Regions from separate parts of the Streptomyces sp. CLV115 genome, predicted to be linked through region 1. Evidence: riboswitches for the same ligand, from Rfam matches in the RefSeq annotation. Region 1 holds a riboswitch; each other region holds the start of a gene.
What was found. Region 1 has a riboswitch for cobalamin ahead of AADR41_RS09700 (ABC transporter substrate-binding protein). Riboswitches for the same ligand answer to the same signal wherever they lie in the genome.

Region 1 (10,555 bases):
CCACTCCCTTCGGCGGCTACAAACAGTCCGGACTGGGGCGCGAGCTCGGCCCCGACGCACTCGCCGCCTTCACCGAAACCAAGAACGTCTTCATCAGCACGGAGGCCTGAGCACCATGACCGACACCACCGCTGTCTGCCGCCGCCTGGTCGGCCGCACCGCCGTAGTCACCGGAGCCGGGAGCGGCATCGGGCTGGCCACCGTCCGGCGCCTGGCCGCCGAGGGCGCGCACGTCGTCTGCGCCGATGTGGACGAGGCGAGCGGCAAGGCCGCCGCCGAGGAGGTCGACGGACTCTTCGTACGTACCGACGTCACCGACGCCGAGCAGGTCGAGGCGTTGTTCAAGGCCGCGTTCGACACGTACGGCTCTGTCGACATCGCGTTCAACAACGCGGGGATCTCGCCGCCCGAGGACGACTCCATCCTGGAGACCGGTCTCGAAGCCTGGCGCCGGGTGCAGGAGGTCAACCTCACCTCCGTCTACCTCTGCTGCAAGGCGGCCATCCCGTACATGCGCCGCCAGGGCAGGGGCTCCATCATCAACACGGCCTCCTTCGTGGCCCGGATGGGCGCCGCCACCTCGCAGATCTCCTACACCGCATCCAAGGGCGGCGTGCTGGCCATGTCGCGCGAGCTCGGTGTGCAGTTCGCACGGGAGGGCATCCGGGTCAACGCGCTGTGCCCCGGGCCGGTCAACACCCCGCTGCTCCAGGAGCTGTTCGCCAAGGACCCGGAGCGGGCCGCGCGCAGGCTGGTGCACATCCCGCTCGGCCGGTTCGCGGAGCCCACCGAGATGGCCGCCGCCGTGGCCTTCCTGGCCAGCGACGACTCCTCGTTCGTCAACGCCACGGACTTCCTGGTCGACGGCGGGATCTCCGGCGCCTACGTCACCCCTCTCTAGCCGGCATACGGCCGGGGCCCATGGCCGCCCCGGCCGCGCCTGTCCGCAGCTGTCCCTCTCCACGGGCTGGTACGGGGCCAACCAGGCTCGTATCCAGCGTCTCCTCGACCGCTACGGAAGCTGCTCGCCGCACCACCGAACCGGCCGGGCCGCTCCGGTGGCGGTCTTCGACTGGGACAACACCGTCATCAAGAACGACGTCGGCGACGCCACCATGTTCTGGCTGCTGCGCAACTCCCGGATCCGGCAGCCCGAGCACGGAGACTGGCGCACCACCAGCCGTTACCTCACCGACGCGGCGGCCGAGTCGCTGCGCGCCGCCTGCCCGGACGGCACCGGCCGCGACCGCACCCTGCCGACCTCGACCGACACCGGCTGCGCCGACGAGATCCTGTCCGTCTACAGCGAGGCCACCACCACCTCGGGACAGGACGCCTTCGCCGGCTACGACCGCCGCACGATGGAACCCTCGTACGCCTGGCTGGCGCAGCTCACCCACGGCTGGACGGCGGCGCAGGTGCGCTCCTTCGCCGCCGCGGCCCGCGCCGAGAACCTGGCCGCCCCCGTGGGCGCCACCCAGCGGGTCGGCAGCACCACCGACGCCACCGGCTACGTCCGCTACTACGACCAGCAGCGCGACCTGATCCGCACGCTGCGCCGGGCCGGATTCGACGTGTGGATCGTCTCCGCGTCGCCGCAGCCCGTGGTCGACGTCTGGGCCGGGGGCGTCGATGTCGCCCCCGGGAACGTGATCGGCATCAGGTCCACCACCGAGCGGGGCCGCTACACCTCGCACCTGAGCGCCTGCGGCAGCGCGCGTCCGGGCGAGGACTCGCAGATCACCTACATCGACGGCAAGCGCTGCTGGATCAACAAGGAGATCTTCGGTGTGCGCGGTGCGGCCGCCTCCCGGGTGCAGGCCCCGGCGAGGCGCCCGGTGTTCGCCGCCGGGGACTCCGACACGGACGTGTCGATGCTCCGTGACGCGACCGGGCTGCGACTGGCCCTGAACCGCAACAAGGCCGAGCTGATGTGCCGTTCCTACGACGACGCGGACGGCAAGTGGCTGGTCAACCCCATGTTCATCGCGCCGAAGGGCCGGCTGAACGGCACCTATCCGTGTGCCACCACCGGCTACACCGCGTCGGACGGAACCCCGGGCCCGGTGCTCCGTGGCGACGGCAGTGTGATCCCCGATCAGCACGACACCGTCTTCGCGGGCTGACGTCCGGGTACGCGTGGTGGCCGAGGGGGCCGGATCCGCCCCTCGGCCGGCGGCCACCACGCGCCCCGCGGCTCAGCCGCTGACGCTCGCCGCGCCCGTCTCGATGTGTCCGGTGTACCGCCGCGACCAGGAGGCGTCACCGCTGATCTTCACCGTGAAGTCGTACCAGCCCCTGGTCAGCGCCACCGCGTTGAAGTAGTCCTCCTTGCTGCCGCCGGCCGGGACGGTGTACGTCCAGGGGCCGTCGCTCCGGTACTGGCCGGAGGTCACGGTGAACGTGACGGCACTCGCCGAGGTGTTGGTGAAGGTGAACCAGAGGGCGGGCCTGCTGGTGTCCGGTGCCTCTGCGTAACGGGCGGCCACCTCGCAGGATCTGCCCGCCGCCGTCGCGTCGCCGGTGAACCGGCGCAGGAACCTGTTGGGTCCGGCCATGGTGAAGTCGTACTTGCCGTCGCCGTTGGCCGTGCCGATGTTGAAGAAGTCCGTGGCGGTGCCGCCCGCGTCCACGGTGTACTGCCACGGCACCGTCGAACGGTGGGCGTTGGGGTGCACCGAGAAGTGTGCGGCCCGGGTCGCCGGTGCGCCCTTGTTGGTCATGGTCAGCCAGAGCTTGACGACTCCCGCGGCACCGAACTCCAGCCGGTCCAGATCACCGCCGGGCTGGTAGGGCAGCGCACGGGCGGGCCGGGTGCCGGGCTCCTGCACGGGCTGTGCGTTGTTCTGCGGAACGGGGTTGGGCAGGGGGCCGCAGGTGTTCATCCCGATCACCGGGGTGGCCGGCAGGCCGGACGGCACTCCGTTCACCGGATGGGCGAAGTCGAAGGCGCCGGTGAGGTCCCCGCAGACCCTGCGCCGCCAGGCACTGATACCGGCACAGGCCGCCGGCTTCCCGAGAGCCGTGGTCCAGGTCTCCAGGAAGCGCAGCACGGAGGTGTGGTCGAAGACCTCCGAGGAGACCCAGCCACCGCGGGTCCAGGGCGACATGACGATCATCGGGACGCGGAAGCCGAGGCCGATGGGCACTCCGCCGAGGAATTCCCCCTCGGTTCCGGCGGGCGGCGACGGGGGCGGTACGTGGTCGAAGAAACCGTCGTTCTCGTCGTAGTTCAGGAAGAGCACCGTGGAGTCGAAGACGTCCTGATCGGCGGCGAGCGCCCGGTACACGAGGTCGACGAAGTGTGCTCCGTCGCCGGGCGGGGCGTACGGGTGCTCGGAGAAGGCCTGGTTGGCGACGACCCACGACACCTGCGGCAACGTACCGGCCACCACATCGGCCTTGATGGCGGCGGCGATGTCGTCGGGGGTGGAGCCGGTCACCTTCCGCACCGACGCCATCCCGAGGTCGTGCAACGGGTCGCCGGCCGGCGCGTCCGTGAACTTCCGGAAATAGGCGAGGCCGTTGTCGCCATAGTTGTCGTCGGCGTTCTGGTAGACGCGCCAGGACACACCGGCCCGTTGCAGCGCCTCGGCGTACGTCTCCCAGGTGAGTCCGGACTCGTCACCGCCGTCCTTGCTGGACGCGTCCACCTTGCCGCTCCACAGGAAGGTGCGGTTCGGGCCGGTGGCACTGAGCGCCGAGCTGAAGTAGGCGTCGCACACCGTGTAGTTGTCGGCGAGCGCGTAGTGGAAGGGGATGTCCGAGCGCTCCAGATGGCCGAGCGAGCGGACGTTCCCCACACCCGTCACCCAGTTGTCCATCCGGCCCTTGTTCCAGGCCGCGTGCTGGGACGTCCAGCTGTGCGGCAGATCGCCGTTGCACTGGGCGATCGTCTCGGGATCGGCGCCGCCCGCGGCCGGAGTGGCGCTGAGCTTCCAGGGATACTGCCGCCCCGTGCCGTTGGGCTGGTCGAAGACGCTGCGACCGCCGCCGATGGTGATCCCGGAGCGGTCCGAGAAGCCGCGTACGCCCTTGAGCGTGCCGAAGTAGTGGTCGAAGCTGCGGTTCTCCTGCATCAGCACCACGACGTGCCGGACGTCCTTGATGGTGCCGGTCGCCGCGGTCGCGGTCGCGGTGCCCGTCCGGACCGCGGCGCCCGCGGTCACCGGGGGCATGGCGGCTCCCGCCGCCACGCCCGCGCCGAGCGCCACAAATCCCCTGCGGGTGATCGGTGTCATCTGCCTGCCTTCGCCGGATTCGGATGCGTCGTCGGGACGCCGAAGCCAGGGTGGCGCCCCAGATGGTCCGGCACCAGACCTTTGACAGGAGACCTACCTGAACCATTGCCAACTCATCCGCCAAAAGGGCGAATTCAAAGGTGCGTGACGAGATGTTTGTGGAAACGGATCACGGCCGATGATTGTCGTTCGGAGGCATCCGTGTCCCCTCCGGCGCCGGATCGGACAGCACCTCCCGCAGTCGCGCGGCGAACGCCTCGGGGTCCTCGACACAACCGGTGTGCCCGCCGGGGAACTCCACGAGCCCGCCGATCCCCCGGTCCGCCAGCCGGGCACCGGGAATCGCCGTGAGCAGGGTGCGGGAGTCCTCCCCGACACCGATGACCAGCTTCTCCCCGCCACGCCGCAGGGCCGCCAGGTCCGGCACGTACCCGCTGAACGAACACAGCACGTGCTCCAGGAACACCGGGAGGTTGACCCCCGTCCGCCGGAACGCCTCGGCCTCCCGCGCGGAGGTTCCGGGCGCCTCCCGGTGTCCGCCCCCGGCCGGTTCGGGCGCCTCCGGGTCCGTCAGTCCCTCGGTCATGGTGGCCAGCGCCGCGGCCACCCCGCCCCTGCGGAAGGAGTCGCGCACCGCGGCGAAGAGCTTCCGCCCCCGCTCCGGATCGGGCAGCAGTTCCACCGACGGCGGTTCGTGCGCGACCACTCGGCGCAGCCGCTCCGGGTGACGGGAGAGCAGGTCCAGGGCGACGATCGCGCTCGAACTGGAGCCGAACACGGCCACCGGACCGCCGTCCGGTGACAGCAGCTCGATCAGCCGGTGGGCGTCGTCGCTGTGCACCGCCACCCGCTGCTCCTGCGGCGCGCCGTCGAGCAGGCTGCGCGAGTAGCCGCGCGGGTCGAAGGCCGCGACCGTCCAGCTGTCGGCCAGCCGCGCCGCCATCCGGTCGTAGAGCCCCGCGTCGCCGCTGCCGCCCGGCATCAGGAGCAGCAGCGGGCCCCGGCCGCGCACCTCGTAGTACAGCGTCGCGCCGGGCACCTTCAGATGCCCGGTGCGCTCCGGCAGCATGTGGTCAGTCATGTCCGTTCTCCCCCTCGTCGGTGCCTTCACCGGTGGCGGACGGCCAGTGCTCCAGCAGGAAGTGCAGGGCCTCGACGGAGCGTTCCCAGGACTTCTGCACGTCGCGGGGCGCGCCGAAGCCGCCGCTCGCCTCAAGTGCGCAGTATCCGTGGAAGGTGCTGCGCAACAGCCGTACCGCGTCCGTCAGATCGGGCTCGGACAGTCCGTAGGCGCGCAGCATCGCACCCGTGGTCTCGATGGTGCGGTGGTACGCGGCCGACCCGGCGACGATCTCGGGGTCGACCCGCATCTGCGTCGCCTCGTACCGTCCCGGCCGCTCCAGCGCGAAGGCCCGGTAGGCGTCTGCGAACGCGACCAGCGCGTCCTTCCCGGCCCGGCCGGCGACCGCGGTGCCGATCCGGTCGATGAACTCCCCGGCGGCCAGCAGCGCGACCCGGACACGCAGGTCGTGCAGGTTCTTGACGTGGGAGTACAGGCTGGCGTCCTTGACCCCGAAGCCGCGGGCCAGCGCGGAGATGGTGACCTTGTCGAAGCCGATGGAGTCGGCCAGATCGGCCGCCGCCGCCACCACGCGTTCGGTCGTGAGACCCGCGCGAACCATTCGCCACCTCCGTCGAAACCCACCTAGAGGTCCTAGGCGGTTTCCTAATATACACAGGTGACTCCATCCGGGCGATGCCGAACAGGCCGTTGCCGCACCCCGTGCCCATACTGAAGATCCCGGCACTGCCGAAGATCCGGGCATCCCCGAAACAGATTGCAGAGCACACAGATGAGCGGCACTGCACAGATCGGCGTCACAGGTCTCGCGGTCATGGGCCGCAACCTCGCACGCAACTTCGCCCGCAACGGATTCACGGTCGCGGTGCACAACCGGACGGCCGCGAAGACGGACGCGCTGATCGAGGAGTTCGGCGACGAGGGCTCCTTCGTACCCGCGCACACCCCGCAGGAGTTCGTCGCGGCGCTGGAGCGTCCGCGCAGGCTCGTCATCATGGTCAAGGCGGGCGACCCGACCGATGCGGTGATCCAGGAGTTCGCCCCGCTCCTGGAAGAGGGCGATGTCGTCATCGACGGCGGCAACGCCCACTTCGAGGACACCCGCCGACGGGAGAGGCAACTGCGAGAGCAGGGCATCCACTTCGTCGGCACCGGCATCTCGGGCGGCGAAGAGGGCGCGCTCGACGGACCGAGCATCATGCCGGGCGGCAGCAAGGAGTCCTACGACTCGCTCGGACCGATGCTGGAGAAGATCTCCGCGAAGGCCAAGGACGGCGCCCCGTGCGTCACGCACATCGGTCCTGACGGCGCCGGACACTTCGTGAAGATGACGCACAACGGCATCGAGTACGCGGACATGCAGCTCATCGGCGAGGCCTACCAGCTGCTTCGCGACGTGGCCGGATACTCTCCCGCCAAGATCGCGGACATCTTCCGGGTCTGGAACACCGGGCGCCTGGACTCGTACCTCATCGAGATCACAGCAGAAGTGCTCTCCCATGTCGACGCGGCGACCGGAAAGCCCTTCGTGGATGTCGTGCTCGACCAGGCGGAGCAGAAGGGCACCGGCCGTTGGACCGTGCAGGTCGCCCTCGACCTGGGCGTTCCGGTCTCCGGCATCGCCGAGGCCGTCTTCGCCCGCTCCGTCTCCGGCCACGCCGCCCTCCGTGATGCCTCACGCCACCTCGCCGGACCGACCGCCCGCAAGCTCGGTGAGAACGAGGCGGCGGCATTCGCCGACCGGGTCGAGCAGGCACTGTATGCCTCGAAGATCGTCGCCTACACCCAGGGCTTCCACGAGATCGCGGCCGGCAGCGGGCAATACGACTGGGACATCGATCTCGGCAGGGTCGCCTCGATCTGGCGCGGCGGATGCATCATCCGGGCCGCGTTCCTCGACAGGATCACCAGCGCCTACGAGGCCCAGCCCCGGATGGCGAGCCTCCTCTCCGACAAGAGCTTCGCCGAAGAGATCGCCGCCGCACAGGACGACTGGCGCACCGTGATCGCCACCGCCGCCGCCCAGGGCGTCCCCACCCCCGCCTTCGCCGCCGCCCTCGCCTACTACGACTCCCTGCGCGCCGGACGCCTCCCCGCCGCCCTCACGCAGGGCCAGCGCGACTACTTCGGCGCACACACCTACCACCGCGTCGACCGCGACGGCACCTTCCACACCCTCTGGGGCGGTGACAGAACCGAGGTCGAGAGCTGACCGGTGCCCACCGAGCCGCTGACGGGGCGGGCGACCCTCCCGGTCCGGGCGAAACCTGTCCGCAGTGCCGGCCGTCCTCGCGGACGTCGGCGTCCGGAGCCGGCAACCCAAGGGGCATGACCTGCGGAATACGCGGTCTGACAGAATGGCCTGCGAAATCTCGGGCGACGCGCGTCAGGAAACCGGTGTGAATCCGGTACGGTCCCGCCACTGTGACCGGGCTGCACACAGCCCGGAAGCCAGATACTGGCCGCGCCGCCTTCTCGTACAACCAGGGGACGAGGACATCCCCCGGAAAGGCTCGGCCATGCCCCCGATACGCCGTGTACCCCTCGCGCTCATACCCCTGCTCCTGCTGCCGCTCACCGGCTGCGGCACCGGCGGCGAGAGCAGGGCAGAGGCCGCACCGGCCGCCGAAGGTTTCCCCTACACCGTCACCAATTGCGGTACGAAGACGACCTTCGACGCCCCGCCGAAGCGGGTCGTCACCATGAACCAGCACGTCACCGAGATCATGCTGGCCCTCGGGCTCCAGGACCGGCTGGCCGGGACCGCCTACCTGGACGACAGCATCCTGCCGGAGTACCGGTCCGCGTACGACAGGACCAAGGTGCTCGCGAAGGAGTACCCCTCCAAGGAGGTACTGCTCGGCGCCAACCCCGACTTCGTCTACGGCGGGTACGCCAGCGCCTTCGACAAGGCCAAGGGCCAGGACCGGGCGGGGCTCCAGAAGGACGGCATCAACACCCGGCTGAATATCGAGAACTGCACCGAGGGCAAGGTCGGCGTCGATCAGCTCGCCACCGAGATCACCCAGGTGGCCAGGGTCTTCGGCGTTCCGGAGCGCGGCAGGAGCCTGATCGCCGAGGAACGACGGAAGATCACGACGGTCGGAACGGAGCTCAAGGGCTCCGCACATCCCTCGGTGTTCGTGTACGACTCCGGCGACAGCTCCGCGTTCACTGCGGGCGGCAAGGGCGTCGGCAACGAGATCGTCCGGCTCGCCGGGGGCCGGAACGTCTTCGCGGACCTCGACGCCACCTTCGGCGACGTGTCCTGGGAGCAGGTCATCAAGCGCAGGCCCGAAGTGGTCGTGATCTACGACTACGGCGGCACCACGGTCGAGGCCAAGAAGAAGCGGCTGCTGAACGACCCGGCACTCGCGGACGTGCCGGCGATCAAGAACAAGAAGTTCGCGGTACTCCCGCTGTCCTCGGCCGTGCTCGGTGTCCGGGTCGCCGACGCCGTACAGGACCTGGCCGGGCAACTGCACCCCGGCACACTGTGAGCGCGGGGCCCGCCCGCCCCGGCCCCGAGTCCGTCCTGCGCTCGACCCCCGTCGTGATCGGCGCCCTCGTGGTGCTGCTGCTCGCGACGGTGGTGGCCGGTCTGGCGCTCGGCCCGGTACGGATTCCGCCGGGAGAGGTGTTGCGTACGGTCCTGGGCGGTGAACGCTCCGGCGCGTTCCCCACGATCGTGTGGGAGGTACGGCTGCCCAGGGTGCTGCTCGGGGCCGTCGTCGGCGCCGGGCTGGCCCTGTCGGGCGCGGTGCTCCAGGCGCTGGTGCGCAATCCGCTGGCCGATCCGTTCCTGCTGGGCGCCTCGTCCGGGGCGTCGGCGGGCGCCGCCATGGTGATCGTGCTGGGGGTCGGCGCCGGGATGGCCACCGACGTGGCGCTGCCCGTCGCGGCGTTCGCCGGGTCCATGGCCGCACTGGTCGCCGTCTACGCGATGGCCCGGCGCGGCGGCACCATGACGACGGGCCGGCTGATTCTGGCCGGGGTGGCGATCCAGTACGTGCTGTCCGCGTTCACCAGCCTGATCCTGGTGCTGTCCTCGCGGGCCGAGCATGTGCGGGCGATCCTGTTCTGGACCCTGGGCGGCCTGGGCGGCGCCCGCTGGGACCAACTGGCGCTGCCCGCAGTGGTGTTGGCTGTCGGTGCCGTGCTCCTGATCAGCCTGGCCCGTCCGCTGGATCTGCTGCTGACCGGGGAGGAAGGGGCCCGCAGCCTCGGCCTGGACCCCGGACGATTCCGGGGCGGGGTCTTCGTGCTGGTGTCACTGATCATCGGCGTGCTGGTCGCCTACAGCGGGGCGATCGGCTTCGTCGGCCTGATGGTTCCGCACGCCGCCCGGCTGATCGTCGGCGCGTCCCACCGCAGGCTGCTGCCGGTGACGGCGCTGGGCGGGGCGGTCTTCCTGCTGCTGGCCGATCTGCTGGCGCGGACCGTGGCAGCCCCCGAAGAGATTCCCGCCGGGGTGGTCACCGCCCTGGTGGGCGGCCCGTTCTTCCTCTGGCTGCTGCGCCGCTCCAGCCGTACCGAAGGGATCACCGGATGAGCCCGGCACCGCCCCCGACGGCGCTCGCCGCCGACGGGATCAGCTACGAGGTGGCCGGCCGTACCCTGCTCGACGCGGTCACCCTGGACGCCGCCCCCGGCGAGACGGTCGGCCTGGTCGGGCCGAACGGCAGCGGCAAGACCACCTTCCTGCGCTGTGTGTACGGTGCCCTGCGCCCCGCGGCGGGCCGGGTCCTGCTGGACGGAACGGACGCCGCGGCGCTCAGTACGAAGGAACGGGCCCGCCGCGTCGCCGTCGTTCCGCAGGACAGCCCCGGCACCTTCGGCCTGACCGTACGCCAGATCGTGGCGATGGGCCGAAGCCCGCACAAACGGTTCTGGGAGCAGGACGACGCCGAGGACGCCCGCCGCATCGACCGGGCGCTCCAGCGTGTCGGCGCGGCGCCCCTGGCCGGCCGCCGGTTCGAGGAGCTGTCCGGCGGGGAACGGCAACGGGCCCTGATCGCCCGCGCCCTGGTCCAGGAACCGGGGCTGCTGGCGCTCGACGAACCCACCAACCATCTGGACGTCCGCTACCAGCTGGAGATACTCGGCCTGGTGAGGACCCTGGGCACCACCAATCTGCTGGTGCTGCACGACCTCAATCTGGCTGCCTCCTACTGCGACCGGCTGTTCGTCCTCAGCGCCGGACGACTGGTGGCGTCCGGTTCCCCGCACGCGG
Region 2 (10,555 bases), on a different contig from region 1:
GACTGCATGACGGTGCCGCAGACCGCGAGCCCGGCGCCGCACACCGCGGCGAGCAGCGTGCGTGGCATGCGCAGGTTCCAGATGATGCCGTCCCGGATCGGGGAGAGCCGCGACCGGCCTCCGCCGAGGTGGGCGGCCACCGCGGACCAGACGTCGCCCACCGAGATGCGGGCGGGGCCGATGGTGACGGCGACCGCGACGGAGCCGACGAGCAGCGCGAGGCCGCAGGCCCACAGGACCCCGCCGCGCAGCCGTCGTACGCCCTTCGTGACGCCCACCGGTGCGACGGCGGCCGGTGGCGCGGTCACCGTCGTGCCGCGTTCGGTCGGCGTCACCGCGCGAGCCCGAACCTGCGCAGTCCGGCGGCGACGCGTTCGACGCCCTCGACCGTCCGGACGGACGGGTTCATGGCCTGGCCGCTCAGCAGGACGTACCGCTTGTGCCTGACGGCGTCCATGTTCTTCGTGGCGGGGTTGGACTCCAGGAACTCGATCTTCTTCGCGGCGCTCTCGGCGGTCTGGGCCCTGCGGGTCAGGTCGCCGATGACCAGGACGTCGGGGTTGCGGTCTGCGACGGTCTCCCAGCTGATCTGGGGCCATTCCTCGTGGGTGTCGTCGAAGACGTTCTTCGCGCCGAGTTCTTCGGTGATGATTCCGGGGGCTCCGCAGCAGCCCGCCAGGTACGGGGCCTTGGAGTCGGAGAACCAGTACAGGAGGGTGGTGCCGGAGGCGTCGATGTCCTCGGTCGCCTTCTGCACCCGTTCGCGCAGCGCGGCCACGAGCGAGTCGCCGCGCTCCGGTACGCCGAACACCTTGGCCAGGTCGCGCACTTCGCCGTAGACGCTGTCCATGGTGAGCGGCGCGGTGCGGGCTCCGTCGCCGCCGCCGCTGTTGTCCTTGCCGGCGCAGTCGGCGGGCGATACGTAGGTGGGGACGCCGAGCGATTCGAACTGTTCGCGGGGTGCGACGCCGCCCTTGGCGAGTGTCGATTCGAACGAGGCGCTGACGAAGTCCGGTTCGCGGTCGAGGACCTTCTCCGAGGAGGGCCGGTTGTCCGCGATCCTGGGCACCTCGTCGTTGGCCTTCTCCAGGCCCTTCATCACCGGGTCGGTCCAGGTCGCGGTGGCGGCCATCCGGTCGGCGAGGCCGAGGGAGAGCAGGATCTCCGTGGATCCCTGGTCCACCGAGACGGCACGGCGCGGCGCTGCATCGACGGTGACGGTGCGGCCGCAGTTCTTCAGCGTCACCGGATATCCGTCCGCGCGGCCCGGCTTCGCGGTGGTGCCACCGGCTCCGCCTCCGCAGGCGGTCAGCAGGACCAGTCCCGCGGAGAGCAGGGCGACGGTGCGGACGGGGCTGGCTATGGACGGCACGGAGTCCCTCTGCGTCTCTGGGCTCATGCGCGGAGCCCGTTGTACGGAGTCCCGCGGCCCGGTGCCGGGTCGCGGATGCCAGCAGGTCTTCGGACTCGGGTTCGTCCGGACGGGGCGCCTTCCCGGGCACCCGAGGGTGGTCCCAGTGGCTGTGGCCCCGCCCGTCCCCCTCACCGCTGCGCGTCAGTTCCGGATTCGCACCGGATTCCCTGACTCCTGGGTGGAGTTTGACTGGCCCCGGCAAGCTATCACGTGCCTCTGTGCAGCTCACGGGCGGTGTGGGGCCGGTGGTACGCCGGGCTGTTGTCCCGTCGCACCACCTGCCTGCTGCCTGCGGAACGGCTCTCAGGGACGCTGAAGAGCGAGTACGGCGTTGTGGCCGCCGAATCCGAAGGAATGGCTGACGGCGCGCCTGATGGGCCGCCGCAGAGGTTGCTCGGTGACACAGTCGATGTCGAACTCGGGCGCCGGGGCGTCCAGGTTGGCGATCGGTGGTACGACTCCGCGCTGGAGCGTGAGGACGGTGAGTCCGGCCTCGATCGCTCCGGCCGCTCCCATGCAGTGCCCCAGTACGCCCTTGGGCGCGGTGACGGGTGGCCGGTGCGGGTAGACCCGGGCGATCAGGGCGGCCTCGGTGGCGTCGTTGACCGGGGTCGCCGTGCCGTGCGCGTTGACGTGCTCGACGTCCTCGGCCGCCCAGCCCGCGTCGCGCAGCGCGGCCTCCACCGCCGCCTGGGCGACCACGCCCGACGGATGCGGGCTGATGGGGTGGTGGGCGTCGGTGGTGGCTCCGGTGCCGGCGAGCAGCGCCCGTGGGGCCGCGTCCCGGGCCCGGGCGTCGTCCGTCCGTTCCAGCACCATGACGGCCGCGCCCTCGCCCATGACCAGGCCGGCCCGGTCGGCCGCGAAGGGCCGGCACAGTCCGGCCGGGTCGCCGTCGCGCCGGGCCCCGGCCCCGGACCTGGCGAACGCGGCCATGGCGGCCGGGTAGACGATCGACTCGGTGGCTCCGGCGATCGCGATGTCGCACTGCCCGGTGACCAGCAGGTCGCGGGCGACGGACAGCGCGGTGGCGCCGGACGAGCAGGCGGTGCACGGTGCCAGGCTGGGGCCGGTGGCCCGCAGCTGGATCGCGATCTCGGCGGCGGGCATGTTCGGGATGGTGAGCAGGATGCCCGACGGTGAGGTGGCCCCGGCGCCGAGCCGGTCGAGCACGACGGCCTGCTCGGTCAGCGAGGCGGAGCCGCCGCTGCTGGTGCCGACGACCACCGCGACCCTGCTGCCGTCCCACCCGGCCGGGTCGAGTCCGGCGTCGGTGACCGCCTCGCGGGCGGCGAGGACGGCGAGTTTCACGTACTTCCCCATGCGGAAGGACGCCCGGCCGCCGATCGCGGCGTCCAGATCGATGCCGTCGACCATGCAGGCGAAGTCGATCGCGCATCCGTCGAGCCCGGCGACGGTGCGGGCCGGTGACAGGCCCGCGCACACGCCCCGCCAGGTGGATTCGGTGTCGTTGCCGACCGGGGTGATCATGCCCAGTCCGGTGACGGCGACGGCCGGCCTGTTCATCGGGCGTTGCTCATCGCTGCCCCGCCGCCCACCCGCGCCCCGCCGCCGGCCGCCGTGTCCATGAACCGGCTGATGTCGGCCAGCGTGGCGTTTTTGGGGAGTTGGTCGAAGTCCCGGTCGCCGCCGGTCGTGTCCCTGATGAGGACGGCGAACTCGGCGACGGCGAGGGAGTCCATCTCCAGGCTGTCCATCGTGGAGCCCGGGTGAATCTCTGCGGCGGGAACTTTGAAGGTGTGTGTCAGAACCTCGGTGATCTTGGGGTGAATCGCACTCATCAGCTTTCTCTCCATTATTCGGTCCGGCTGTCGGGCCGGCGGTGACACCGTCCCGACGCCGAATCAACTGGGTGGAGTGCCTCCAGTTACGCCTTGTGCCGAACCGATTCGGCAGCGCCCTCCTCGCGATCCCCGCACCACCGGGCCAGGACGGACGCCGTACCCCAGAAGGCCAGCAGGACAACACGCACACCGAGGGCCCCGGCGGTCTCCCTGAACCGACGGCCCCGGACAACTGTTCCTTTTCTCGTCATGGCCGTCACCGCTCGTCCCGAACCGTGTCCCGACCCCCGCCGGTCTGCCAGAAAGCCCCCGGATCGTCGTACGCGGCCACGTAGTCGGCGCCTGCGATCGGCCAGTCCGCGAGCAGTTCCGGCGGCAGCGCGAAGGAGTCGACCAGGGCGGGCAGATGGGCGGCGACGGTGGCGATCAGCTGCTCCACCCTGCCCGGCAGGCCGTTGACCTGGTCGGCGCTCAGCAGGCCCGCCGCCAGCAGGTCACCGCTGTTGCGGGCGATCCGGTCGAGCGCGAAGAGCCGTTCGAGCTCGCCGAGCCGGTCGCGGGCGGGCCCTTCCGGGAGCACGGCCACCGCCTCCGCGTACGCCTCGGCCGCCTGCCGCTGGGCGTGGGCCTCGACGCCGCGCAGGGCGGGCCCGGCCGCCGCGTTCCACCGCCCCAGCGGATCACCGTGCGGTGCGAGGCCCATCCGCTCCCGGGCCCGTTCGAACCAGATCCGCTCCAGCTCCGCGAGCAGCCCGCCGAGAAAGCCCGGGTCGTCGAGATCGCCGGGGCCGCCGCCGGACGAGGCCCCGGCGGCGGGTGCGGCGGCGAAGAGCATCTCCGCGGCCGCCTTGGCGTGGATGGCCAGATTGTCTCCCTCGGCGGTGATGGCGCCTTCCACCCCGGTGACGAGTTCGCTCATGCCGTTGTGTTCCAGGAGCGCCTGGGCGCCGCAGCGTTCACGGCATTCGACGATCACGGACCGGGCCTGCCAGGTGATCCACCCCTTGGCGACGGCGACCAGCCGCTCGGCCTCCTCCCGTCGCTCGCCCCGCTCCCAGCGGTCCAGGGCCCTGCGGTGCAGCAGGCTCATCGCGAAGACGGTGGCCATGGCCGCGGCGAGCGGGCCGTGGTGGCTGCGGTGGGCCATCACCGGCACCCGGTGCGAGCCGCGGGGGCCCGAGATGTACCGGTGACCGCCGTAGCGGACGGCGACCGCGAGCGTCGCGCGCGCACAGCCGACCGCGCAGGCCGTCATCGAGATCTTCCCGGAGGTGACGCGCCCGATCGACGCGAGGAAGCGCCGCCTGCGGTTGTCGACGGCACTGCTGAACTCCCCGTCGGCACCGACCCGTCCGTGGTCCCCGTCGAGCAGCGCGGCGCGTCCCACGAAGACCCGGTCGAATGAGGTCAGGCAGTGGTCCACCGGGCTGCCCGTACGGGTGGGGAGCATGCGGATGCGCACTCCGGGCAGCGGCTGTCGCTCGTCGGTGAGCGGCACGAGGAAGAGGAAGACCCCGTGGTCGGCGCCGTCGACGAGCAGGCGCGCGGCCACCAGCCCGGTCTTGGGGCCGCCGGCCGGACCGGTGTTGGGCATGAACTTCTGCGCCCCGGCGTGCGGGGTGCACAACACGAACCCGTCGCGCTCTCGGTCGTACGCGGCGGTGGTCTCGACGGCCGCGGCGTCATTGCCGTGTGCCACCTCCGTACAGAGAAAGGTGCCGGTGCGCCGCAGCCGCAGGAAGTCCGACAGATCGCGATCGCCGTCGCCACCGTGGTCGAGGAGGCTGCCGAGGAAGAGGTTGTAGTGGATCCCCGCCACCGTGGTGAGCGCCGGGTCCACCGGACCGAGCCATTCGTGCAGGGCGGCGAGGGCGCGGGGATCGGCGGCCAGCCGGGCCCCGCTGTCCAGGCAGTCGTTGAGGACGCGCAGCCGCTCGTACGTGAGGGCCAGGCGCTCCTCGGGGGTGCGGTCGTCCGGGCGGCGGAAGGGGGCGGTGCTGATCAGCCGCTGCCAGAAGCCGTGCTCCCGGCGGTGGTTGGCGCCGAGGAGCACATCGGTGAGGAGCTCCGTGGACCGTTCCGCGGAGGGACTGTCGATCGTTGCGGTCATGGAAAATATAACGATCAAGCAACGGCGAGGACACCCGGTCCCCTCCGCGGCGGGCCGTCCGCACCGGCGCGCTGGAAGGCGAGCACGACATTGTGTCCGCCGAAGCCGAAGGAGTGGCTCAGCGCCCGCTCGACCGGCTGGATCCGGGGCTCCTTGACCACACAGTCGAGGTCGAACCCGTCCGGCAGCGAGTCCAGGTTGGCGATCGGCGGGACGAGACCCCGCTCCAGGGTCAGTACGGTGGCGACCGCCTCGATCGCCCCGGACGCGGCGAGGGTGTGCCCGAGGACGCCCTTCGGCGCGGTCACCGAAGGTCGGTGCGGGAAGATCTCGGAGATCAGAGCGGTCTCCATCGCGTCGTTGAGCTGCGTCGACGTGCCGTGCGCGTTGATGTGGTCGACCTCGCCGGGCGCCCAGCCCGCCTCGCGCAGCGCCGCCCCGACGGCCTTGCGCGCACCGCCGCCCTCCGGGTCCGGGGCCGTGGGGTGGTGGGCGTCGGTGGCGGAGCCCGCACCGGTCAGCAGGGCGCGCGCCCGTCCGCCCCGGGCGTACGCGTCGGCCGTGCGTTCCAGTACGAGCACGGCCGCGCCCTCGCCGATCACGAACCCGTCCCGGTCCGCGGCGAACGGCCGCGAGGCACCCGCCGGATCACCGGTGCGCAGCGAGAGCGCGCCCATCCCCGCGAAGGCGCTCACCACCAGCGGGGTCAGTACGGCCTCCGCACCGCCCGCCACCACCACGTCGCACCGGTCGCTCAGCAGCAGGTCGCGGGCGACGGCGACGGCCGTCGCCCCGGACGCGCAGGCGGTCGCCGGGGCCAGGCTGGGGCCGTGGGCCCGCAGCGCGATGGCCAGCTCCCCGGCCGCCGCGTTGGGCATCATCATCGGAACCAGCAGCGGTGACACCGCGTCCGCTCCGCCGTCGTCGAGCCTGCGCACGTTGTCGACGAGCACGGACACCCCGCCCACCCCGACGCCGAGCACCACGGCGACCCGGTCGCCGTCCCACCGCTCCGGCGACAGCCCGGCGTCCGCCACGGCCTGGCGGGCGGCGACCAGCGCCATCTTCACGAACCGCGCCATCCGCCACACCGAACGCCCGCCGACCGCCGCGTCCAGGTCGATCCCGTCCACCGGGCAGCCGAAGTCGACCGGCAGCCCGGCCAGTTCCTCGCAGCCGCGGGCCGTGGAAACACCGGCGCACAGTCCCTCCCAGAGAGTGTGCTCGTCCGCGCCTGCGGGAGTCACCACCCCCAGCCCGGTCACCGCGACGCCCCTGTCGATCATCGTCATGTCCGCCCCCTCCTCCGTAATCGATCAGGCCTACTGGTTGTCGAACGGCAGTAGCCCCGGCGAGGATGCGGCCAATGAGCCGAAAGGGTCACGGATACCTCCGGCGGGCCGAACGGTGCCGCACGCCACGGTGACCCTGTTCACCCGTCCGCAGCAGCCCGCCGCGCCGTGCGCGACGGACGGCCGTCCCCTGGGGGAATGGCAGCGGATCACGATGAGTCGAAACCCCCGGACGAGCACACCGAACTGGATGCGCTGCGCGCCAGGGTGGCCGTGCTGGAGACCCGCGCCCCGGTCCGGCACCGGCCCGGGGCCCGCTCGTTCCTCGCCGTGCTGCTCATCGTCGTCGCGGCCGTCCTCACTCCGCTGAGCATCGTGTCGACCTGGGCGAAGAACCAGATCGGCGACACCGACAACTATGTGGCGATGATGACGCCGCTCGCCTCCGACCCCGATGTGCGGACCGCGGTGGCCGATCGCGTCACCGGTGCCGTCATGGGGCACCTGGATGTGAAGGCCCTGCTGGCCGATGTCTCCCCCGCGGACCGGCCGGTGCTCGACAAGGCGCTGTCGAAGCTGAGCGGCCCCCTCACCACGGGCATCTCGAACTTCGTGCGCGGGACGACGGAGAGGTTCGTCTCCAGCGACGCCTTCGCGAAGATCTGGACCGACCTCAACCGGTCCGCCCAGTCCGCCACGCTCAAGGCCCTTTCGGGAAGCGGCGGCGGGGCGGTGGAAATCACCGGGGACACCGTCACCATCGACCTCGCACCCGTCATCGACCGGGTGAAACAACGTCTCGTCGACCGGGGACTGGGCGTCGCGGCCAGGATCCCCGAGATCCACACCGATTTCACGGTGCTGACCTCCGACTCGGTCGGCAAGGCCAAGAAGTGGTTCCGGGCACTCCAGGTCATCGGGTTCTGGCTGCCGTTGGCGGCCCTGGTGCTGGCCGCGGGCGGGGTACTCCTCGCGGTCCGCCGCCGTCGCGCACTGGTCACGACGGCGCTCGCGGTCGCGGCCGGTGCCGCGGTGCTCGGTCTGGCCATCTGGGTGGGCCGGGCGTTCTATCTCGACAGCCTGCCGTCCGGGGTGTCCCAGCCCGCGGCCGGTGCGGTCTTCGACGCCCTCGCCGACCCGATGCGGGTCCTGGTCCGGATGGTCGTCACGCTCGGCATCGTGGTGGCGCTCGCCGCCTGGCTGACCGGTGACGGCCGCGCCGCCGGCCGCGTCATGGCGATGTGGAACGGCGGCATCGGCGCCGTCCGGGACGCGGCCGGGTTCACCGGCGGCCCGGTCGGCCGGTGGGTGCACCGCGCCAGGCGCCCGCTGAACTGGGCGGTCGTCGTGGTGGCCGCCGCCGTCCTGGTGGCCTGGGACCGGCCGACCGGGCTGGTCACGGTGTGGATCGCACTGTGTGCGCTGATCGTCCTCGCCGTCGTCGAGTTCCTCGACGACGACAGCAGCCCGCATCTGACGGTGCCCGGGTGACAAAGACTCCCGGGCACCGCCGTCCCCGGCCGGGGCGTGTTCAGCTCCGGTCGAGTGCCGCCCGCAGCTCCGCCCCGTCCGGCGGGTTGGCGCCGGCCCGGGCCACGGTCACCGCGGCGGAGGCCGCCGCGTGCCGCAGGACGTCGGCCACCCGGGTCCGGTCCAGCGTGCGCAGCCGCTCCCGGCCGTCCGCGCCGAGCAGCCCCTGCCCGGCCAGGGCGTGCAGGGTGCCCGACATGAAGGCGTCGCCCGCCCCCACCGTGTCCACGACCTCGGTGGGCAGCGCGTCGACCGTCACCCGCCCCCAGGGCAGTACGGCCAGTGCGCCGTCGCCGCCCCGGGTGACGAGGACGAGTGCCGGGCCGGTGGCGAGCCAGCGCCCGGCGACCCGCTCCGCATCCTGGCCCGGGTAGAGCCACTCCAGGTCCTCGTCGCTGGCCTTGACCACATCGCTGAGCGCGACGCACCGCTCGACCCGGCGGACGGCCGCGTCGTGGTCCCCCATCAGTTCGGGCCGCACATTGGGGTCGTAGCTGACCGTCGCGGACGTCCGCAGCGACTCCACCGCGCCGACGACGGTGGCCGCCCCCGGTTCCAGCACCGCCGCGACGGAACCGGTGTGCACGTGCCGGGGCTGCCGGTCCAGGGAGACCGGGCCCAGCGCCCAGGCGATGTCGAAGGTGTACGTGGCGCGGCCGTCGCCGTCCAGGGTGACGGCGGCGGCCGGGGTGGCGGAGGTGGCGTCGTCCGTGCGGACCTCGACGCCGGCACCGGCGAGATGGTCCCTGATCAGCCGGCCGTTGTCGTCGGGGCCGAGCTGGGTGAGCAGGGTGGTGGCGTGCCCGAGCCGGGCCAGGCCGTACGCGACGTTGGCCGGGCTGCCGCCCGGGTGGACCTGATCGGCCGCACCCGGCAGCCGGACGATGTCGGCGACGCTTTCGCCGATGACCAGCAGGTCGGTTCTGTCGAGCATGGGGGTGGGATCTCCTACAGTGCGGTGACGAAGGTGTCCTGGCAGGCGGCGCGGCCACCGAACACATTGAGCCCGATCCTGCCTCGTGTGTGGTGGGTGTCGGTCACATCGGCGACCGGGCTGCCCCCGGCGAACGCCTCGATCCGCCCGCCCCGGACCCCGATCCGCAGCGCGAGGCCGGCCCCGGTCCGGGCATGTGTCGGACACCCCCGGGCACCCGCGGGTTGCCGGACCGGTCGGTGGTGCAGGCGATGCCGTCCCGGTCGCCGAGGAAGTGCTCGGCCGCCGAGCCGTCGGTACTGGTAAGGCGACACGCACACACCGGTTCCCGCCGGCCCGGTCCGGGTGGTGGCCGGTGCGGTACGCGACCGTCCCCGGCCGGCCGCCGACGAGCCCGCCGGTGTCGTCCGGGTCCACCACGCACGAGCCGGACCAGGTGTGGCCGAAGTCGGAGACCGGGAGGGCGATGGGCAGCGCGCACCGGTGCAGGTGGTCGGTGGGGACGGCGTGCGCCCGCCGCCCGGAGTCCTGGTGGAAGCGGCGGCGGGCCGTGCTCCGGTTGCGCGCCTCGGTCACGCGCGTCAGTGCGATGTCGCGGCAAGTCGTGAGAGGTCGGCCGACGGTGTCGAGAGGTGTGACGGAGCAAGTCCCCCGCCCCTTCGGACAGGGGCGGGGGACTCGGGTCCGTACGCGGGTCAGGAGGCGTCCTCGCCCCCGTACCGGCGCTCGAACTTGGCGACCTGGCCCTCCGAGTCGACGACGCGCGCCTTCCCGGTGAAGAAGGGGTGACTCTCGGCGGAGATCTCCACGTCGATGACGGGGTAGCTGTTGCCGTCGTCCCAGTCGATCGTCTGCTCGCTCGACGCGGTGGACCGGGTCAGAAAGGCGTAGCCCGCCGAACGGTCTCGGAAGACGACGGGACGGTAGGAAGGGTGCTTGTCCTGCTGCATGCCTGCTCCTGGGGACGTACGCGGTCGGCGCGGGATGGTCCCGACCAGCCTGGCGAACCGGTACGCCCCGCGCGATCGGACACGTCCGTACGGGCGTCGGCGCGCGGGCGCACCGGTTCCGGAGCCCCTCCGCCCGGCATGCGGTGGCGCCTGCCGCGTGCCGGGCGCCCGGCAGGCGCCGGTGCTCAGCGCCCGGCCGCCTCCACCGCGTCGGCCACCAGGTTCAGGAAAGCGGCGTGGGCCCGCGCGCTGCACACCGGCTCCGGGTTCCACGGCACCACCCTGGCGGCCCCCTCGATCGCCGCCCAGTCGGGGTTGGTCCGCAACTCGTCCAGCGGTGTGGCGTTGGCCCGGATGTCGGCGAGCACCACCGCCGGGCGCAGCGCCGCCGCTTCCGCCCAGCCGACCGTGGACCAGTTCGCACCGGGCCCCTCGGCCGGCTCCACGAGGCCGACGCCGAGCTCGGCCAGCACCCGCAGCTCCGGCCACATCCGGGGGCGGGCGAGGTGGGTCTGTTCCT
Region 3 (10,555 bases), on a different contig from region 1:
GCGATCCGAGTCCCTTCTGTTCGTACGAGATATGTCGCCGCACGGACGGACTGGTGATCGGCGGCATGGGATTCCATGGCGCGCCGGACGAGGACGGGGACGTCACGATCGGCTACGGCCTCGTCCCCTCGGCACAGGGAATGGGTTACGCCTCCGAGGCGTTGCGCGCCCTGCTGCTGTTCGCCCGCGAGGAGGGGGTGCGTCGGGTGCACGGTGACACCGACCTGGACAACATCGCGTCCCAGCGCGTCATGGAAGCCGTCGGCATGCGTCTGGAGAAGCAGGACGAGCGGCTGAAGTACTACCGGACCGACTGGGGCCCGCGGTCCGAGGAGTAAGCCGGTGCGGGGGGAACGCCGGAACCCCGACGGGAGGTCCCGTCGGGGTTCCGGCGTTCCGCCCGCGTGTGATGCCGGTCAGCCGGCCGCGGTGGCGGGGCGGTTCGCGCCGCTGCCTCCGGTGGTCACGGCTCCGGTCCTCGGTGCGAGCAGCCGGTCCGTCAGCTGGCCGAAGAGGAGCCCGAAGGCCACCCAGAGGGTGGTCTGCACGGCGAGGGTGCTCAGTCGGAACTCCCAGAGCAGGGAGGCCGGGAAGTCCTTGCCGACTTCGTTGTACGAGGGCAGGAACGCGTAGGCGAACCCGATCACCAGGACGTACGCGGCGGATGCCGTGATCGTCGCGTTCCAGTTGCCCAGCCGGGGAGCCAGCCGTTTGCCGAGGATGACGGCGGCGACGGCCAGCAGCACGCTGAGGGCGACCATCAGGAAGAACAGCGCGGTGCGCGGGCCGATGGTGTCGGGGTTGCCGACGGCCGGCGGGTTGGCCGGGTACTTCAGGAACGGGACGACGTACACCGTCAGCAGTGCCGCGCCCGCGATCAGCGCGGCCGTGGCCCGCGGACCGAACCTGCCGATCCGGCCGAGGGCGTAGCAGAAGACGAGCGCGGCGATGCCGCCGATGGCGACACCGAAGACCAGTACACCGGTGGCGAGGCCGGCGGTGGACTGCATGGTGCGGCTGACCAGTTCCTCGCCGCCGTCGTGGTGGTGGCTGTGCGCCTCCTCCAGGGCGATGGCCGCGTCCACACGCGACTCACCGAGGAAGTAGGCGACCAGCAGAGCGAGTGCGCCCGCGGCGAGGCCGGCCAGCATGCCGCGGACGAGCAGGGCTCTGACAGATATGGAGTTCATGTGGTTTCCCCAGGATCGGACGGTACGTCAGTGGCAGGGGAAACCGAGGAGGTGGCGGCCGTCGTGGACCCACTCGTGGACACCTTCGCCGGAGATGACCGCGGTGGCGCCCTGCTCGGCGCCGACGAAGTACAGCAGTACGAGCATGAGGATGCCGAAGAAGACCGCCCAGGGGGCGATGGCCTTCAGGGAGATGGGGGTGATCGCCGGTACGGCGGTGGCGGGGGCAGCAGTCTGTGCCATGGCAGAACCTCCTGAGGGAACACGCGTCCCGATCGTGGTGCCTGAGACGTGGGTGCTGGGTCTGACTTCCCGCACAGGTACGGGTTCACAGTGGCGCGACCGTGCCGGATTCTCACCGGACTTCCGTCACACCTACGTCATGTTCGCCGTGACCATACCGCTTGGGGACAGGTGCCGCCATGGTGCCGGTGACGGGGCCCGACCGCCCGGATGCCAGGGTGGGCACACCCGAGGGGCCAGAGTTCAGGGAGTTGACCGGGTCATGGCAGTACAGGTGATGTTGATCTCACCGGCGCTCAACGCCGCGCTGCGCGAGGCCCGTTTCGACGGTGACGCACCGCTGGACGCGGCCGGGGTCCGCCGGGCGGAGGCGGTCGCGGCAGCGGTGCCGGACGCCGACCGGTATCTGCGCGGGCCGTCCGAACGATGTGCCGGGACCGCCGACGCGCTGGGGCTGCGGGCCGGACCCGAACCCACCGTGCAGGGCTGGGACATGGGCCGGTGGAGCGGTCGGCGGCTGGCGGCGGTGAGCGCGGCCGAGCCGGAGGCGGTGTCGTCCTGGCTGACCGATCCTTCGGCGGCTCCGCACGGTGGCGAGTCCCTGCTCGAACTCTGCGCCCGGGCCGGACGCTGGCTGGACGCGCTGGAATCCGCCGAGGGCGGCGGGGGCAGCCGCGTGCTGGCAATCGTCGAGCCGGCGGTGGTGCGGGCGGTGATCGTCGGGGCACTCGCGCTGCCGGTGGAGGCGTTCTGGCGGCTGGACGTCGCCCCGCTGACGCTGACCGCGCTCAGCGGCCGTTCCGGTCGGTGGAACCTGCGGTGCGGGCAGCAACTGTCCCCCGCGACCGGCCCCGCCGTCTGATCCGACCGATCCGATCCGACCGATCCGATCCGGGCGGCCGATCCGATCCGGGCGGCCGATCCGATCCGGCCTGCGATCCGGTCGGCCCCGCCGATCCCGCCGATCCCGCCGATCCGAATGCGCTGTCCGGGATCCGGAGCTACCCCCTATGGTGGTGGGTGCAGCTGGTTCGCCCTGTCCGCCAGGCAGGCGCGTCGCAAGAGGGAACCCGGTGGGAATCCGGGACTGCCCCGCAGCGGTGAGTGGGAACGACCGCCGTCATCGAGCACTGGACCCGACGGGTCCGGGAAGCGACGGCCAGTAGGTGTCTCGTACGCGGGACGCGCCCACGAGTCCGAAGACCTGCCACTGCCCGTGCGCGTCGGACGCGCACGGTGATCCCGGTGACCTCGTGGGCGGGTCGGCGTACATATCGAGCAGGTCACGCGCGTCGGCACGGCGCCGCGGATCCGCCCGGTCCGTCATCCCTTCGCGTCTGCGATCCGTCCCGGGGTCGTACCAGGACACGCTCGCGAAGGAGAGTCACGTGACCACCGAGTCCGCAGTCGCGGCAGCCCGGGCCACCGTGTACGGCTACCCCCGCCAAGGGGGCGACCGGGAACTGAAGAAGGCCGTCGAGGGCTACTGGAAGGGCCGCGTCACCGCAGCCGCCCTCCGGGAGACCGCCGAAGAACTGCGCCGCGCCAACTGGCGACGGCTTGCCGAGGACGGCATCCACGAGGTCCCGACCGGTGACTTCTCGTACTACGACCATGTGCTGGACACCAGCGTGATGGTCGGTGCCGTGCCCGTCCGGCACCGTGCGGCCGTCGCGGCCGACGCGCTGGACGGCTATTTCGCGATGGCGCGCGGGACACAGGACGTGGCGCCGCTCGAAATGACCAAGTGGTTCGACACGAATTACCACTATCTGGTGCCGGAGCTCGGCCCCGACACCGTCTTCGCCGCCGACTCCACCAAGCAGGTCCGGGAGTTCGGGGAGGCGCTGGCGCTCGGGCACGACGCCAGGCCGGTGCTGGTGGGTCCGGTGACCTATCTGCTGCTGGCCAAGCCCGCTCCCGGTGTCGCCGCCGACTTCGAACCGCTGACCCTGCTCGACCGGCTGCTGCCGGTGTACGCCGAGGTGCTGGCCGATCTGCGTGCGGCCGGTGCCCAGTGGGTTCAGCTCGACGAGCCCGCGCTGGTGCAGGACCGTTCCCCCGCGGAGCTGAACGCCGTCGCACGTGCCTACCGCGATCTCGGTGCGCTTGCCGACCGGCCGCGGCTTCTGGTCGCCTCGTACTTCGACCGGCTCGGTGACGCACTCGCCGTACTGGCGAAGTCTCCGGTCGAGGGCCTCGCCATGGACTTCACCGGTCCGGCCGCCGCCAATCTGCGGGATCTCGCCGGGGTCGGGGGTCTGCCGGGCAGGCGGCTGGTCGCCGGGGTCGTCGACGGCCGCAACGTGTGGATCAACGACCTCCAGCAGTCCCTGGCCACCCTAGGCACCCTGCTCGGTCTGGCCGGCCGGGTCGATGTGGCGGCCTCCTGCTCGCTGCTGCACGTGCCTCTCGACCTGGCCGCCGAGCGCGACATCGACCCGCAGGTGGGGCGCTGGCTGGCCTTCGCCCGGCAGAAGTCGGCCGAGATCGCCACGCTCGCCAGGGGGCTTGCCCGGGGCACCGCATCGATCGCCGCCGAACTCGTCGCCAACCGCGCCGACCTGGCCTCCCGGGCGGGCTCCGCGATCACCCACGATCCGGCGGTACGGGCCCGCGCCTCGGCCGTCACGGAGGCCGACTCGCACCGTGAACTGCCCTATCCGCAAAGGGCGGTGGCCCAGCGCGCCCGGCTCCGGCTACCGCTGCTGCCGACGACCACGATCGGCTCGTTCCCGCAGACCTCTCAACTGCGCACCGCACGAGCCGACCTGACGGCGGGGCACATCGACGCGGCCGCGTACGACAAGCGCATCGAGGCCGAGATCCAGGAAGTGATCGCGTTCCAGGAGGCTGCGGGCATCGATGTGCTGGTGCACGGGGAGCCGGAACGCAACGACATGGTGCAGTACTTCGCCGAACGGCTCACCGGCTGCCTCGCCACCCGGCACGGCTGGGTCCAGTCGTACGGCACCCGGTATGTGCGGCCGCCGATCCTGGCCGGGGACATCGCGCGCCCGGAGCCGATGACGGTCCGCTGGACGACGTACGCGCAGTCGCTCACCGGCCGGCCGGTCAAGGGCATGCTCACCGGCCCCGTCACCATGCTCGCCTGGTCCTTCGTCCGTGACGACCAGCCGCTCGGCGAGACCGCGCGCCAGATCGCCCTCGCACTGCGGGACGAGGTGAACGACCTGGAGTCGGCGGGCAGTTCGGTGATCCAGGTGGACGAGCCCGCGCTGCGCGAGTCGCTGCCCCTGCGGGCCGCCGACCGAGCCGGGTACCTGGCCTGGGCGACCGAGTCGTTCCGGCTGGCCACCTGCGGCGTACGCCCGGACACCCAGATCCATACGCACATGTGCTACGCGGAGTTCGGCGACATCGTCCGGGCGATCGACGACCTGGACGCGGATGTGATCAGCCTGGAGGCGGCCCGCTCGCACATGCGGGTGGCCGACGAGCTGGCGGCCACGGGCTACCCGAGGGAGGTCGGCCCCGGCGTGTACGACATCCACTCCCCCCGGGTGCCGAGCGGCGGGGAGGTGGCCGCCCTGCTGCGCAAGGGCCTGGAAGCGATTCCCGCCGAGCGGCTGTGGGTCAATCCCGACTGCGGTCTGAAGACCCGGGGCTGGCCGGAGGTGTGCGCCTCGCTGCAACACCTCGTTTCGGCGGCCGCCGAGGTGCGGGCCACTCTGCCCGGCGGCGCCGGCCGGACGGTCCGCTGAGGGTCCTCCGACGGTTCCGCGGCCCGGGGCGGGTGCCCGTTCGGGTGCCCGTCCCGGGCCGCGGCGCGCCGTGTCATGAGGCCCCGAGCCCGAGCGGTCCGGCGGCGATCGAATGCAAGAAGTGTGGTCCGTACCAAGGTATTGACAGCCCCTTGGTTCACTTCTTAAATCGCATGAAGAACCAAGACCTCTCCCTGCTCCCCCACAACGGGCATTTGTCATAGCCATGACATGAGCTCGCTCCACTCCGCACGGGAAGGACCCCCATGACCTCTCCCCGCCGTCTGCTGGCGGCCGCGCTCTCCGCGCTCGCTCTCGTCTCCGCCTCGTCCGCGCTCGCCTCCGGGGCGCCCGCCCCCGGACCCCGCACCACCGCGGCCACCTTCACCGACGACTTCGACGGCCCGGCGGGCGCCGCCGTGGACGGGGCCAAGTGGCAGATCGAGACCGGCGACAACGTCAACAACCATGAACGGCAGTACTACACGGCCGGGAACAACAACGCGGCACTCGACGGCCAGGGCCATCTGGTCATCACCGCGCGCCGCGAGAACCCGAACAACTACCAGTGCTGGTACGGGACTTGCGAGTACACCTCGGCCCGGCTGAACACCTCCGGCAAGTTCACCCAGACGTTCGGTCACGTCGAGGCGAGGATGAAGGTGCCGCGCGGCCAGGGCATGTGGCCGGCCTTCTGGATGCTGGGCGACGACATCGGTCAGGTCGGCTGGCCGAACTCGGGCGAGATCGACATCATGGAGAATGTCGGCTTCGAACCGTCCACGGTCCACGGCACGTTGCACGGTCCGGGCTACTCCGGCGCGGGCGGCATCGGCGCCGCGTACACCCTGCCGGGCGGCCAGGCGTTCGCCGACGACTTCCACACCTTCGCCGTCGACTGGGCTCCCGGCTCGGTGACCTGGTCCGTGGACGGAAACGTCTACCAGCGCCGTACGCCCGCCGACCTGGGCGGCAACAGCTGGGTGTTCGACAAGCCCTTCTTCCTGATCCTCAACCTCGCGGTGGGTGGCTACTGGCCGGGCGACCCCGACGGCGGCACCTCCTTCCCGCAGCAGCTCGTCGTCGACCACGTGCGGGTCACCACCAGCGATCTCCGGCCGCCGGCCTGACCGCACGGCCCGCACGGCCCGCACGGCCCGCACGGCCCGCACGGCCCGCACGGCGGGCACGGCCCGCACGGCGGGCACGGCCCGCACGATCCGCCGGTGGCTCGCCGGACCGGTGACAGGCGACCGGTGACCTGTCACCGGTCACCGGTCGCCTGTCACGGGTTACCGGTCGCCTGTCGCCTGTCGCCTGTCGCCTGTCGCCTGTCACGGGCTACCGGTCACCGGCCACCGCCGGGCCCGCAGCGCGGGCCTACGCGTCCCGGTAGGACTCCAGCAGGCGCAGCCAGACCTCGCTGATCGTCGGGTACGCGGGAACGGCGTGCCACAGCCGGTGGACGGGGACCTCGCCCGCGACCGCGATCGTCGCCGAGTGCAGCAGCTCGCCGATGCCCGGCCCCACGAACGTGACGCCGAGCAGCGTCTCCCGGTCGAGGTCCACGATCATGCGGGCGCGCCCCCGGTATCCGTCCGCGTACAGGCCGGAGCCGGCCACCGCCGCGAGGTCGTGATCGACGGCCCGGACCCGGTGGCCGGCCCGTTCGGCCTCGGCGAGGGTGAGGCCGACCGAGGCGGCCTCCGGGTCGGTGAAGACGACCTGGGGGACGGCCGCGTGGTCGGCGGTGGCCGCGTGGGCGCCCCAGCGGTCGGTCTCCAGCAGTGGTGCGCCGGCGGCACGGGCGGCGATCGCGGCGCCCGCGATGCGTGCCTGGTACTTGCCCTGGTGGGTGAGGAGCGCCCGGTGGTTGACGTCGCCGACGGCGTAGAGCCAGGGCATGCCGTCCACGCGGCAGCTGTCGTCGACGGTGAGCCAGGTGCCGGGCTCCAGGCCCACCGTCTCCAGTCCGAGGTCTTCGGTGCGCGGGGCCCGGCCGGTGGCGAAGAGGATCTCGTCGGCCTCGATCTGTTCGCCGCCGTCCAGCTCCACGGTGACCGGGCCGTCCGGGGCCGCGCGCCGCACGGCGGCGACCGAGGCCCCGGTGCGGATGTCGGCGCCCGCCTCGGTGAGCGCCTGCCCGACCAGTTCGCCGGCGAAGGGCTCCATCTTCGGCAGCAGGCCCTTGCCGCGAATCAGCATCGTCACCCGGGCGCCGAGGGCCTGCCAGACGGTGGCCATCTCCACACCGACCACACCGCCGCCGACGATCACGAGGCGACCGGGCACCTTCTTGGCGCTCGTCGCCTCCCGGCTGGTCCAGGGGCGGACCCCGTCGATGCCCGGCAGGTCGGGCACGACGGCGCGGCTGCCGGTACAGACGGCAACGGCGTGGCGGGCGGTGAGCAAGTGTTCGGTGCCGTCGGGCGCGGTGACGGAGACCGTCTTCGTGCCGGTGAGCCTGCCCCGGCCGCGGTAGATGTCCGCGCCGATGCCCTCCAGCCAGGCGACCTGTCCGTCGTCCTTCCAGTGCGATGCGTACGCGTCGCGGTGGGCGAGGACCGCCGCGGTGTCCAGCGGCCCCTGCACGGCCTCGCTGAGGCCCGGGACGCGGCGGGCGTCGGCGCGGGCCACCACCGGGCGCAGCAGGGCCTTGCTGGGCATGCACGCCCAGTAGGAGCATTCGCCGCCGATGAGCTCCACCTCGACGACCGCGGTGCTGAGCCCGGCCGCACGGGCCCGGTCGGCGACGTTCTCACCCACCGGACCCGCTCCGATGACCACGACGTCGTACTCGGCGTTCACTGAAGGATCTGTCATGGGGACAGTCTGGTCGTGGGTGTGCGCCGCGGCCACATGGGCAGGCGGAATAGCGCAAGCGCAGGCACCGTTGTTCGGACAGATCCGAGCGGGCACAGGAAGAGGTACAGACAATGAGCACCGTTGAGCTCACCAAGGAAAACTTCGATCAGGTCGTCAGCGACAACGACTTCGTCCTGATCGACTTCTGGGCTTCCTGGTGCGGCCCGTGCCGGCAGTTCGCGCCGGTCTACGACGCGGCTTCGGAGCGCCACGACGACCTGGTCTTCGCCAAGGTCGACACGGAGGCACAGCAGGAGCTGGCGGCGGCCTTCGAGATCCGTTCCATTCCCACGCTGATGATCGTCCGGGAGAACGTGGCGGTGTTCGCGCAGCCCGGAGCGCTGCCGGAGGCGGCGTTGGAGGATGTGATCGGGCAGGCGCGGAAGCTGGACATGGACGAGGTCCGCAAGTCCATCGAGGGGCAGCAGAAGGACGGGCAGTAGGCGCCGTACGCTGCCGGAGCCTCCTTGGCTCCCCGTTTTCCATGTCCTGGTTTTCCACGTCCTGCGCGTTGCGCGCGGGTGAGGGGCCCGGCCGGGCGGGCCGGGTCCTTCGTCGTGTCCGGCCGTGGCCGGCCGGGCCCGGGAGCGCCTGGTTCGGCCTCAGCGGTCCGCGTCGGCTCCGGCTTCCCTCTCCCGGATCCTGGCCGAGAGGCCGAAGGACAGCTCGGCGCCGTCGACCAGCAGGGCCTCCACCGTGTGTGTCTCGGGGTCGATGTCCGCGACGATGCCCTCGCCGGAGTACCGGGGGTAACCCGACGCCCCCGTCTCACCGGTCGCCGACACCACGGCCGAGCGGACGGCCCCGCCGGGCCCGACGTCATCGGGTTCGGCGGCATCGGACTCGGCGGTGTCGCGCTCGGCGTCATCGACGGTGGCGCCCTCGGCGGTGGCGTCCTCGGCGATGCTCGGGACCAGCAGGATCTCGTAACTCTGCGGATGGCTCATGGTCATGACGCTAGGCATGCGGCGGGTGGTGCGCACGTTGCCGCGCTGGCACCCGGTGCGGTCCGGCCCGCCGGGCCCGTTCCCGGCGCCTCAGGCGGATTCACGCCCGACCGCCCCGACCCGCAGCAGGTCGTGGTGTTCGGGGGCGGCTCCGGGGTGCCGCACCAGCCGGTCGACGAGATCCGCCAGCGGCTGGGCCGTGGCCAGCTCCATCCGTACGGTGCTGAGCCGGGGCCGCAACAGCCTGCCCAGCATCAGATCGTCGGCGCCGACCACGGCGGTCTCGCGGGGCACGTCGATGCCCGCGTCCTGAAGGGCCCGCATCAGGAGCATCGCGTATTCGTCGTTGTAGGCGAACACGGCGTCGAGGTCCAGGGTGCGCCAGCGGTCCGCGAGCCGGGCGGCCGACTCCTCCTCGTACCGCAGCGGCAGTGGCTCGATCCGGGCCCCGTGGGGCCGGGCGGCCTGCCGGGCCCCGGTCAGCCGGGGTTCGGCGAACAGGTCGAGGCCGCTCTCCTCGGGCATCACCACACCGATCCTGCGCCGTCCGCGCTCCAGCAGCAGGCCCACCGCGCAGCTGCCGACCTCCCGTTGGTCCATCACCAGCGCGTGGACACCGGGCACCGGCCGGGGGCCGAGGGTGATCACGGCCTTGGCCCCGGATCGTCTCAGCAGACCTGCCCCCTGCGGGGTGAGGGGGATAGTGCCGGGGGCGATCACGGCGACGGGACGCAGTTCGGCCCAGGCGCGGGGTGCGTCGTCGGGGTCCAGGCCGGTGCTGCCGTACTGGACGACGGTGTAGTCGAGGCGGCGCAGCCCCGATTCCAGTTCGTGGAAGAACCGGTGGTGGAGCGGGCCGGTCGGGAAGGCCGCGGTGGGCAGCAGCACCATCCGGGTGTGTCCGGCACGCAGGCTGCGGGCCGCGGCGTGCGGGACGTAACCCAGTTCGGTGGCTGCCTCCCTGACCCGGCCGCGGGTGGATTCGCTGATCCGCACGGTGGGGCTGTTGTTCAGCACGTACGAGACGGTGGCCCTGGAGACCCCGGCGAGCCGTGCTACGTCGGCGCTGGTGGGGACGGGGCGTTGGGCGGGCTGGTTCGGTAACTGGCTCATGGCGTCGGGCAGTCTTCCAGACCTGTCGTGCGTGGGTACGCTCCGGGGCAAGGCTGAACCCTCGATGGCGGGGCTGATCGGCCGGGTGACCGGAACGGTGGGACCGGGGCCGGTCCGCGAGGTGATGGTACGGATCCGGGGCGGCGCCGAGCACTTTCTCGCTCATCCGGCGTCCGCGAAGGAGCGGATCGAGGTGGGCACGGTGGTGACGGTGCTCGGAAATCTGCCGCCGCGCATGGTCAAGTTGACTTCCGTGTAAGGGAGTTGAGGTCCGCGCCGGATCCTTTTGACGGCCGGGGCGATCAAGGCGCGGGCCGCCGCCCCGGCGGAGAATCAGGAGGCGGTCGTCGCCCGGCAGCCGGCGGAGAAGTGGCCGGAGACCGTCCGGGCGGGCGCGGGTGCCTTCGGCAGTGCGGACCACATGGTGCCCGCCGAACGGGGCCGACGGCATGTCGGACATGTTCGCGAAGGC

Region 2: another riboswitch for cobalamin. It lies ahead of AADR41_RS19400 (ABC transporter substrate-binding protein); the one in region 1 lies ahead of AADR41_RS09700 (ABC transporter substrate-binding protein).
Region 3: another riboswitch for cobalamin. It lies ahead of metE (5-methyltetrahydropteroyltriglutamate--homocysteine S-methyltransferase); the one in region 1 lies ahead of AADR41_RS09700 (ABC transporter substrate-binding protein).

Annotation. Positions count from the first base shown of each region.
Region 1 is NZ_JBCEWQ010000018.1:19,399-29,953, reverse strand. It holds gene AADR41_RS09735 (aldehyde dehydrogenase family protein) at 1-110, shown strand, start outside; gene AADR41_RS09730 (3-oxoacyl-ACP reductase) at 116-901, shown strand; gene AADR41_RS09725 (haloacid dehalogenase-like hydrolase) at 1,059-2,126, shown strand; gene AADR41_RS09720 (phosphocholine-specific phospholipase C) at 2,199-4,241, opposite strand; gene AADR41_RS09715 (alpha/beta fold hydrolase) at 4,411-5,322, opposite strand; gene AADR41_RS09710 (TetR-like C-terminal domain-containing protein) at 5,315-5,923, opposite strand; gene gndA (NADP-dependent phosphogluconate dehydrogenase) at 6,095-7,534, shown strand; cobalamin riboswitch at 7,651-7,803, shown strand; gene AADR41_RS09700 (ABC transporter substrate-binding protein) at 7,842-8,822, shown strand; gene AADR41_RS09695 (FecCD family ABC transporter permease) at 8,858-9,874, shown strand; gene AADR41_RS09690 (ABC transporter ATP-binding protein) at 9,871-10,555, shown strand, end outside.
Region 2 is NZ_JBCEWQ010000052.1:20,936-31,490, forward strand. It holds gene AADR41_RS19395 (FecCD family ABC transporter permease) at 1-335, opposite strand, end outside; gene AADR41_RS19400 (ABC transporter substrate-binding protein) at 332-1,399, opposite strand; cobalamin riboswitch at 1,436-1,623, opposite strand; gene AADR41_RS19405 (beta-ketoacyl-[acyl-carrier-protein] synthase family protein) at 1,718-2,941, opposite strand; gene AADR41_RS19410 (acyl carrier protein) at 2,938-3,216, opposite strand; gene AADR41_RS19415 (acyl-CoA dehydrogenase family protein) at 3,476-5,329, opposite strand; gene AADR41_RS19420 (beta-ketoacyl-[acyl-carrier-protein] synthase family protein) at 5,344-6,621, opposite strand; gene AADR41_RS19425 (hypothetical protein) at 6,820-8,112, shown strand; gene AADR41_RS19430 (carbohydrate kinase family protein) at 8,153-9,085, opposite strand; gene AADR41_RS19435 (type B 50S ribosomal protein L31) at 9,781-10,035, opposite strand; gene AADR41_RS19440 (ABC transporter substrate-binding protein) at 10,221-10,555, opposite strand, start outside.
Region 3 is NZ_JBCEWQ010000029.1:7,180-17,734, reverse strand. It holds gene AADR41_RS13405 (GNAT family N-acetyltransferase) at 1-338, shown strand, start outside; gene AADR41_RS13400 (CbtA family protein) at 417-1,190, opposite strand; gene AADR41_RS13395 (CbtB domain-containing protein) at 1,218-1,433, opposite strand; gene AADR41_RS13390 (histidine phosphatase family protein) at 1,696-2,295, shown strand; cobalamin riboswitch at 2,443-2,659, shown strand; gene metE (5-methyltetrahydropteroyltriglutamate--homocysteine S-methyltransferase) at 2,822-5,158, shown strand; gene AADR41_RS13380 (glycoside hydrolase family 16 protein) at 5,425-6,288, shown strand; gene AADR41_RS13375 (dihydrolipoyl dehydrogenase family protein) at 6,539-7,981, opposite strand; gene trxA (thioredoxin) at 8,095-8,466, shown strand; gene AADR41_RS13365 (hypothetical protein) at 8,626-8,970, opposite strand; gene AADR41_RS13360 (LacI family DNA-binding transcriptional regulator) at 9,061-10,083, opposite strand; gene AADR41_RS13355 (hypothetical protein) at 10,148-10,342, shown strand; partial or broken gene AADR41_RS13350 (hypothetical protein) at 10,367-10,555, shown strand, end outside.